Linked DNA regions of Casimicrobium huifangae. The protein of the gene in region 1 interacts with the protein of each later gene in a pairwise test. Links are inferred from orthologs where the notes say so. Each region holds a gene or a part of one and is shown on either strand. Other genes may lie near its edges.

Region 1 (4,461 bases):
AAGGGTGCCGGCTGGCGCCTGCGGCAAGGTGCCTTGGCAAACCTATGTTGCGAGCGATGTGGACGACGCGACTGAAGCCAATCCGGTGCGCCGCATGCGTCATCGGGTGGCCGAGGAGCCGAAAGCCGACGTCAAGGTGGTGCTTACCCGGCTACTGCTGTCTGATGCGCGCTGGCAACTGGTGCCGGGAAGTCACATGCTGCTTCGCGAGATGGCCGACGGCGCTACACAGGCAGCGGATATGGTGTTCGTTGAGGGAGTGCGGCTGGCGCATTTTCCGTTGCGTTCTCAGCAGCAGTATCAGCAGAAAATCCTGCTGGGTTGGCTATCGACGCGTTTGCAAAACCCGACCGAGATGGTGGCGGCCGAGTCAGGCCAGCAGATGACGGCGATGTTCTGGCATTGGCGCGAGCTGTTCGCCCGCTTGCTGACCGATCCGTCGCTGACGCCTGCGGACCTGCGCGAGCATGCCCTGCGCATGTATGTTGACCGCGTGCCGCTGAATCATCCGTTCACTGCTCACGCGTTGCTGGAGGACCCGGTCGCGGTTGACTACGCCCTGAGTCTGACGACTGCGCACGACAGCATCGCGCTGGTAAGCCTTGCGCTTTGGGCGGATCGCCTGTTGACCCGAGTTGGCGAGAAACTCTGACGGCCGGCTTTCATGGCGCTTGCTGCGCTATGCTGGACGAGGTTAATGACCGCGGCGGTGTCCGCCATCACCTGTTTCCAGCAACCCTGATCGAGGCCGACCCATGAATGCATCGGTGCAGCACTTCACCGTTCAACGCAACAATCCAGCGCAGGGACGCTGGCATCGGGCCCCCTTGCCGGCTGTCGGTGCTGGCGAGGTCCTGCTTCATGTGGATCTGGTGTCCTTCACTGCCAACAACGTCACCTATGCGATGTTTGGTGAGCGGATGAAGTATTGGGCGTTTTTCCCGACCAACGATGCTGCGAGCGGCAGCATTCCAGTGTGGGGATTCGCAGACGTGGTCGCATCGGCGGCCGACGGCGTTGCGGTTGGCGAACGTTTTTATGGCTACTACCCGATGTCCAGCCATCTGCTGGTGAAGCCGGCGCGCGTCGGTCCGGGTGGCTTTCTCGATGCCAGTGAGCATCGGCGCGAACTGCCCGCGATTTACAACCAGTACGTCCGCTGCAGCACTGACAGCATGTACCGCCAGGACCGCGAAGCCGAGCTGGCGATATTGCGGCCGCTGTTTGCGACCAGCTTTCTGCTGGATGACTTTCTTGCCGACAACCAGGACTTTGGCGCGACCAGGGTTTTGTTGTCGAGCGCGTCGAGCAAGACGGCTTACGGAACGGCGGCCTGCCTCGCGGCGCGCGGCGGCGTGGAAGTGGTCGGATTGACTTCATCGAGCAACGCTGACTTCGTCAATGCGCTCGGTTGCTATTCACGGGTGGTGACCTACGACGCGCTGGCATCGCTGGATCCGTCGGTGCCGACTGTTTATTGCGATTTCGCCGGCAACGCTGCGCTACGGGCTGACATCCATCGTCACTGCGGCGATGCATTGACCTACAGTTGCAGTATTGGCGGCACCCATTGGGACCATCTCGGCGGCGGCGGCGCATTGCCCGGTCCACGTCCGGTACTGTTCTTTGCGCCAAGCCAGGCCAAGAAGCGGGCCGGTGAGTGGGGGCCGGACGGCTTGCAGAGGCGTCTGGGCGAGGCGTGGGAGCGCTTCATCACGCAGGTGACATCGGGCCCGACAAAGTGGCTGACGGTGGCAACCTCATCCGGGCAGGAGGCGATCAGCAAGGCTGTTGCCGACGTCATGCAGGGGCGGGTGCCACCGAACGAAGGCCATGTTTTGCGTTTCGGCAGTTAGGCACGGGTCGATTGCCGACTGCTTCATGGGGCTTGTGCGTGGCAGCAGCTTTTCGCTGAAAGTACCATTGGATAAGGGCTACAGCGGCAATCAGTCCGTTGTCGACTTTCAGCCTTTTGGTGGTCATCGCCCTGAGCGTTTGGCCTTTTCAGCGAAAAGCTGATTTCTCTGGCTGACAGGCTCGGACAGGAGCGTGCGCGTGCGGGTCACCCCAACAGGGCAACTGTGATCCAGTAGGACACCAGCCCGGCAGCGATGGACAGCAGGCCGATCATGCGCAACTGCCCGTCGCTAAAGCGCGCCAGTCGCAGCATCGTCTCCCGCCAGGCTCTGGGCGCCAGAAACGGCAGCAGGCCCTCGATCACGAGCACCAGACAAAGCGCGGCGAAGAAGTCCACAACGGCAGCCGGTCTGGCTATTTGCCCTTGCTGCCCTGCTTCAGGAAGCGGAAGAAGTCGGCGCTCGGATCGAGCACCATCACGTCGCTCTTGTTTTTGAACGATGCCTTGTAGGCTTCGAGGCTGCGATAAAAGGCATAGAACTCTGCGTTCTGGCCATAAGCCGCGCTGTAGATGGCAGCCGCCTTGGCGTCACCGGAGCCCTGCATCTCCTGTGCCTTTTTGTAGGCCTCGGCGAGGATCACTTGTGCCTGCTTGTCGGCATCAGCCTTGATGCGTTCGCTCTCGGCAGCACCGGTGGAGCGCAATTCGGCAGCAACACGCTGACGCTCCGAGCGCATGCGGTCGAACACACGGGTGGACACCGATTCATCGAAATCCACGCGCTTGAGACGGACGTCAACGATGCGAACGCCAATTTTCTTGGCATCAATCTCGGCGGCATCACGAACGATCGCCATGATTTTTTCGCGATCGCCGGACACCACTTCCTGCAGCGTACGCCGCCCGAATTCTTCGCGCAGCAGCGAAGTTACAGTCTGGCCGATCCGGCGTTCGGCCTGCTTCTCGTCGCCGCCGACGGCACGGTAGAACTCGCGGGCGTCGGAGATTTGCCACTTGACGAAGGAGTCCACCTGTACGGGCTGGTTTTCCTTGGTGTTGAAGCGCTCCGATTCCGGGCTGTCCATCGTCAGGATCTGCTTGCTGTACTTGCTGACCGTCTGAATGAACGGAATCTTGAAGTTGAGGCCCGGCTTGTCCTTGATGGCGACAACTTCGCCGAGCTGGCGGACCATGGCGAATTCGCGTTCATCAACGGTGAACAGCGTCTGCGAGAACGCAAACACCACGACCAGGAATGCGGTGAGCAGGGGAGCGATCTTGTTCATGTTGTCAGCTCCTTTCTAGTTGCGCGAGTCGCGGCCACCGCGAGTGGTGTCGCGCGTGTTGCTGCTGCGGGTGTTGCCGGGTGCCTCCACCGCCGCAGCCGGATCGGGCAGCGGCGCACTCGGACGCGCCGCCTCAGTTGCGCTGCTGGCGCCAAGGCCGGTGCTGGCAGCGGCGCGGGTGCCATCCATCAGCTTGTCGAGCGGCAGATAGAGCAGGCTCTGACCCTGTCGCTGGTCAACCAGCACCTTGCTGGTGTTGCCGAGCACCGACTGCATCATGTCGATGTAGAGGCGCTCGCGAGTGACCACCGGGGCCTTGTTGTATTCGCCGACGACCGAAGTGAAGCGCGCGGCATCACCCTGGGCGCGGGTAACAACGCTCTGCTCGTAGCCGGACGCTTCTTCCAGCAGACGTGACGCACGGCCGCGTGCTTCGGGGATGACGCGGTTGGCGTAGGCCTGGCCTTCATTGACCTGCTGCTCGCGGTACTGCTGCGCTTTGACCACGTCCTGGAAAGCCTCGTTGACCGCCTCGGGTGCGGCAACAGCCTGCAGATTGAGCTTGCTGATGGTGATGCCGGTGCCGTAGCGATCCAGCAATTGCTGCATCAGCTTCTGGGTGGCACCGGCGAACTCCTCACGACCCTGATTGAGCAGGAAGTCCATTTTGCGTTTGCCGACCACCTCGCGCATGGCGGTTTCTGCCGCCTGCACGACCGCTTCCTCCGGCTTGCGGTGGTTGAACAGGAAGGCTCTCGCGTCCGACAGCGTGTATTGCACTGCGAAGGCGATATCGATGATGTTGAGATCTTCCGTCAACATCTGCGCCTGTTTGGCGTCACGGTTGCGACTGGCCCCACGGAAGCCGACCTCGACCGAGCGAACCTGGTTAAGGTTGACGATGGTGCGGGACTCGATCGGCCACGGGAAATGCCAGCGCGGGCCCGGTTCGGTGGTCTCGACATACTTGCCGAAGCGTTGCACGATGCCGCGCTTGCCTTCGTCAACGATGTAGAACCCGGTGGCGAGCCACAGCAGGGCGCCTACGACGAGGGCCAGCACCAGGCCGCCCGCCGCAAAGCGCGGGCTGATCGGTGGGAATGGCGAACCGCCACCACCGCGTTTGCCGCCTTTTTTGCCACCGAAGATCTCGCCGACGCGATCATTCACCTTTTTCATCAGCTCGTCGAGATCGGGCGGGCCATCCGGCTTATTGCCACGACCGCCGCCGTTGTTGCCACCCGGTGGCGGAGATGAGGGCGGGGGAGGCGGACTGCCGGTCGGCTGCTGTTCGCTGCCCTTGTCGCCGCCTTTGTC
Region 2 (5,177 bases), 470 kb from region 1 along the record:
CCGTTGCATTGGCCTGATCGATCGCCTCATGCAATCGCGACTCGAACAGCGGCCGGTTCGGCAGTCCGGTCAGCGAGTCCGAGAACGCCATCGTTTCCAGATGCGCGTTGGAGGCCTTCAGCTCGTACTGCTTGCGCTTGAGTTCGCGATTTTGTTCGGCCACCTGCGAAACCAGGCGCTCGAAACTGCCAGTCAGCCGGTTCACCTCGTGCGCCCCACTCTGCGGCATCGGGGCCACAGTAGCCAGGTTGCGCAATTTGCTGACCTCCTCTGCCCACGCCGTCAGCTCGGCAACTGGCCGCAACATCGCGCGGCTCAGACTCTGGGCAACGATTACGCCAGCAGGCGCAGTGATTCCAAGCACAATGCCAAGTGTCATCAGCGCTCGACTGACGGCAGCCTGCAGGGCATTCTGATTCGGATTCACCACCAGCGTCGCCAGCAGCGGTCCGGCGCCGCCGGCGGCATCGTCGCGCAAGGGATATTGCACCGGCGAAGCATCAATCACGCTGGTGACAAGCCGCGATACTTCAACGAGCGTTGACGGAAAGCTTGATTCGCCGGGGGCGACCACTTGAGCGACCAGTTTGCCGTTGCGGTCAAACACGGCAACCGAATCGTGTCCGGGACCAGTATCGAAGACGCGCAGCGAATCGGCGATCACGTCGTAGCCACCGAAGCGCACGGCAGCGGTGATGGTGCTGGAGGCAACATTGGCCTGAGTCAGGGCGGACAGACGACTGTGCTCGATCTGGGCACGCAGGAACAGGGTTGCCAGCGTCAGACCGGCCAGCGCCAGCATCGCCAGCAAGGTCAGTACCGTGATCAGCGTCGCGCGACGGGCCAGCGAGTAGCGGCTGAAGAATTCCCGCAAAGTCATCGCGATTCTCCGGTGCCGGGCGCTGCTTTGGGCTTCTGACTGAGGCGCAACGCAGCAGCCGCGATGTTCAGATTAGTGCGTTGCAAGGCTTCAAGATTGATCTCAAAACGCCAATCGGTACCGACCCGATAAGCGCCGACTACGCCACCGTCAGCGGTGAAGTCGGCAAAGTTGCTGAGCGTCAATATTGGCTGATCAGCCGCAACCGCCAGCCAGTCGCGCGGCGCCGGACGTACGTCGGCATTGAGCCAGAGCACCATGCAACCGGGGATTTGTGCCGGCGTGGCGATTTGACGCCACTGCACCGGGAGCCCGCGAATGGACACGTTCTGATCGGTCACGAGCGCGTTGGTCGTCATCGCACCGCCGTGCGCATAACAAACCGTCAACTGCTTGCGCGTCGGAGAGGCTGGCCAGGATGTGTAGCGCGACAGGTTAAGGATCAGGTCGGAGACATCACCACTGCCATCGGCAGCGTGTACGGTACCGCTGGCCAGTGCGCAGAACGCCGCCGCCGCAGTCAGGCTGGCTTTGGCGAAAGGCACAGTCACCATGCGCGTCATACCGCCGCCGTCGCGCAGCATCGCCGACCAAAACGACAAAGGCGACCCTAAGGCCGCCCAGCGTAGGCCTGACCCGTCGGTCGGGTCAGGGCGTATCGGAAGCAGCCTTGGAAGAAGCCGCCGCAGGCGATGTTGCATCCGCCTTACCCCCGCTGTCTGCGCCATCGGTGGACACTGCAGTGCCTGCCGATGAGTCACCTCCACCACTTCCAGGCGTGTTGTATGTCTTTATTGCACGCACCGGACGGCCGGCCATGATGTCGGCAATCTGGTCGGCGTCGATGGTTTCATATTCCATCAGCGCCGCCGTCATGGCCTCAACCTTGTCGGCATTGTCTTTGAGGATCTTCGTCGACACTGCGTACTGCTCATCAATGATGCGACGGATCTCGAGATCGACCTTCTGCAGCGTCTCTTCCGAAACGTTGCGCGTCTGGGTGACGCTGCGGCCGAGAAAAACCTCGCCTTCGTTTTCGGCATAGACCATCGGGCCGAGCAGGTCGCTCATGCCGTAGCGGGTCACCATGTCACGCGCGATCTTGGTCGCGCGTTCGAAGTCGTTCGAGGCGCCGGTGGAGATGTTCTTCACGAACAGATCCTCGGCGATGCGGCCGCCGAACAGCACCGAGATCTCGGTCAGCATCTGGTCCTTGTACAGCGAGATGCGGTCACGCTCCGGCAACTGCCAAGTGACGCCGAGTGCGCGGCCACGCGGGATGATGGTGACCTTGTGCACCGGGTCGGCCTTGGGCAGGCTGGCCGCGACGATCGCATGGCCCGATTCGTGGTACGCCGTGGCGCGCTTCTCGTCCTCGGTCAGCACCATCGACTTGCGCTCGGCGCCCATGTAGATCTTGTCCTTGGCGCGCTCGAAGTCTTCCATGTCGACGAGACGCTTGTTGGCGCGCGCCGCGAACAGTGCCGCCTCGTTCACGAGGTTGGCAATGTCGGCACCCGAGAAGCCCGGGCAGCCACGTGCGATCACGTGTGCCTTGACGTCGGCGGCGATCGGCACCTTGCGCATATGGACTTGCAGGATCTGCTCGCGGCCACGGATGTCGGGCAGCGGCACCACAACCTGGCGGTCGAAGCGGCCCGGACGCATCAGCGCCGGGTCGAGCACGTCCGGACGGTTGGTCGCGGCGATCACGATCACGCCCTGCGAGCCCTCGAAACCATCCATTTCGACGAGCATCTGATTCAGCGTCTGCTCGCGTTCGTCGTTGCCGCCGCCGAGACCGGCGCCGCGCTGACGGCCGACCGCGTCGATTTCGTCGATGAAGATGATGCAGGGCGCGTTCTTCTTGGCCTGCTCAAACATGTCGCGGACGCGGGCCGCGCCAACGCCGACAAACATTTCAACGAAGTCGGAGCCCGAGATCGAGAAGAAGGGTACCTTGGCTTCGCCCGCAATCGCCTTGGCGAGCAGCGTTTTGCCGGTACCCGGCGAACCGACCATCAGCACACCGCGCGGAATGCGTCCGCCGAGCTTCTGGAACTTGCTCGGGTCTTTCAGGAAGTCGACGATCTCGGTCACCTCTTCCTTGGCCTCGTCGCAACCGGCGACGTCGGCGAAGGTGATCGAATTGTTGGTCTCATCAAGCATGCGCGCACGGCTCTTGCCAAAGCTGAAGGCACCGCCTTTGCCGCCGCCCTGCATCTGGCGCATCATGAAAATCCAGGCGCCGATCAAAAGCAGGATCGGACCGAACGAGAACAGGATGGAGGTCAGGATCGATTGCTGCTCCTCCGGCTTGCCGGAGAACTTGACGTTGTTCTTGAGCAGGTCGTTGATCAGGTCCTTGTCGTAGCCACCGGGGATGTAGGTGACTTTTTTGCCGTCGGAAGTGCGGTATTCGACGTTGCGGCCCTCAATGCTCGCCTCGGAAATCTTGCCGCCGCGCAGCTCCTCGATGAACTGCGAATACGCCACGGCGTCGCTCTTGCGGCTCGATTTGTCAAATTGCTGTACGACAGTCAGCACGACGAGACCGATGACGACCCAGATACCAATGTTTTTGAGCATGTTGTTCACGCGACACTCCGGTGACGGCCAAGCCCGCAACAGGCGGGGAGAGCGGCAGCCACACTTACCTACGATTTTAAGGGCGGGGCCGGTTTTTCAAGAGTGGCGCCGAAACGATCGGGCAAACCTTTGACTTGTGTCGTCAAATGCCGACAAAGTGCCTGATTCAGCGCGATCCACCATCGGCGCACGGCAACCAACAACCGATCACGGCTTCCGGGCGTGAAAAACGCAGGGACGGGTACGCTTCGACCCGTCTGGCGCAGACCGATGCCCACCCGCTACGGCTCAACATCTTTCTTCGTAAAGCGCCATTCAACGAGGGCTCAGCACGTCAATAGGCAGATTATCGACTTTGCATGGAATCTGGATACAGGCCCTATGCATAGGTCGTTTCAGCGAAAAGATGCTGCAGCGTATGCGTGCGCTCACCACTACCGCAAGCCACTGGCCAAAAGGTATATCTCTGCACTGCGATCACGGGATGCGTCGGGTTTTCGGCTGACCACCGTCTTGAATTGCTGTTTGAGCTGCTGGAAAAATTCCTGATAGCCCGGCCCCTGATACGCCTTGGTCAAGAACTTGCCGTCGGGCTTCAGATGGGCCAGGGCGAACTCGGCCGCCAATTCGCACAGGTAGATTGCACGCGGCGAATCAATTGCAGTCACGCCAGTCATGTTCGGCAGCATGTCGCTCATGACCAGATCCACTTTGGCTCCGCCCAGCGCTGCCTCCACCTGCCGCAATATCTGCTCATCGCTGAAGTCGCCCTGAATGAACTCGACGTGGTTCATGCCCTGCATTTCCAGCAAGTCGATGGCCACAATTTTGCCGCTGGCGCCTACCTTCCTCGCCGCTACCTGACACCAGCTGCCAGGCGCCGAGCCGAGGTCGACAATCACGCCACCAGTACGCAGCAGGCGATCTTTCTGGTCCAGCTCAATCAGCTTGTACGCGGCACGCGAACGATAACCTTCCTGCTTCGCGCGCTGCACGTACGGGTCGTTGACGTGCTCGACCAGCCAGTCCTTGTTTGACTTGTGACGTTTGCCTGCAGGATTGAGCATGAGGGACCGGGAGCGATAGGGCCAAAGCGGGTGCCAAGCCCCGAATTATCGGTCTTCGAGCAACTGCCCCATGCGCAGGTGGGGTTTGCCGCGAGATAATTGCAGCCAATTCCGCCGAACAAGAAATACGAAAGCTCACATGGCCCCCACCTCCAGTCTGTCCTCCAGCGCCCGCCGCGCCCTGCGCGCGGCTGCGCACCATCTCGACCCGGTGGTGATGATTGGCCAGCACGGCCTCACCCCCGCCGTGCTGCATGAGATCGACCTCGCACTCACCGCGCATGCGCTGATCAAGGTGCGCGTACAGTCAGACGAGCGCGAGACGCGCGAGGCCTTCCTTGCCGAGATTTGCCAGAAAATGGGCTGCGAAAGCGTGCAGCATCTGGGCAAACTGCTGGTGTTGTGGCGCAACGCGGGTGACAGCGGTAATGACGATGTCGCCGCCGGTCAGGACGCTGTTGCAGTCAAGGCTTCGTCTGGTCGCGGTCCACGCAGCAAGCTGCCACGCCAGGCGGCGGCCTCGGCCCCGCCATCGCGCGCGCCCCGCAGCGCTGGCCCGCGTGACACCGACGAAGGCCGCAGTGGCCGCGAAGGCAATGCAACTGGAGAGCGCCGTCGCTTCGGCGACCCGGTCCCGCCAC

Evidence for each region. Proteins that work in one complex are often made in the same cells at the same time.
Region 2: the proteins of hflC (region 1) and ftsH interact in binary tests that used the Escherichia coli proteins (3 or more experiments, as listed by UniProt). The link is inferred for Casimicrobium huifangae from one-to-one orthologs.

The regions. Positions count from the first base shown.
Region 1 is NZ_CP041352.1:1,575,832-1,580,292, forward strand. Bases 1,209-3,984 are described here. They hold hflC (protease modulator HflC), read right to left. Parts: upstream 3,145-3,984; coding sequence 2,272-3,144; downstream 1,209-2,271. Other genes in these bases: FKL89_RS07265 (DUF2855 family protein), read left to right, coding at 1,209-1,856; FKL89_RS07270 (DUF2065 domain-containing protein), read right to left, coding at 2,063-2,254; hflK (FtsH protease activity modulator HflK), read right to left, coding at 3,160-3,984. Outside these bases: FKL89_RS07260 (glycosyltransferase family 2 protein), read left to right, coding at 1-652; more of FKL89_RS07265, read left to right, coding at 756-1,208; more of hflK, read right to left, coding at 3,985-4,461.
Region 2 is NZ_CP041352.1:1,101,667-1,106,843, reverse strand. Bases 1,004-3,967 are described here. They hold ftsH (ATP-dependent zinc metalloprotease FtsH), read right to left. Parts: upstream 3,479-3,967; coding sequence 1,529-3,478; downstream 1,004-1,528. Other genes in these bases: FKL89_RS05110 (RlmE family RNA methyltransferase), read right to left, coding at 3,904-3,967; FKL89_RS05120 (YfiR family protein), read right to left, coding at 1,004-1,482. In the rest of the region: FKL89_RS05125 (diguanylate cyclase domain-containing protein), read right to left, coding at 1-880; more of FKL89_RS05120, read right to left, coding at 877-1,003; more of FKL89_RS05110, read right to left, coding at 3,968-4,536; FKL89_RS05105 (YhbY family RNA-binding protein), read left to right, coding at 4,676-5,177. UniProt on the Escherichia coli protein: Acts as a processive, ATP-dependent zinc metallopeptidase for both cytoplasmic and membrane proteins. Plays a role in the quality control of integral membrane proteins.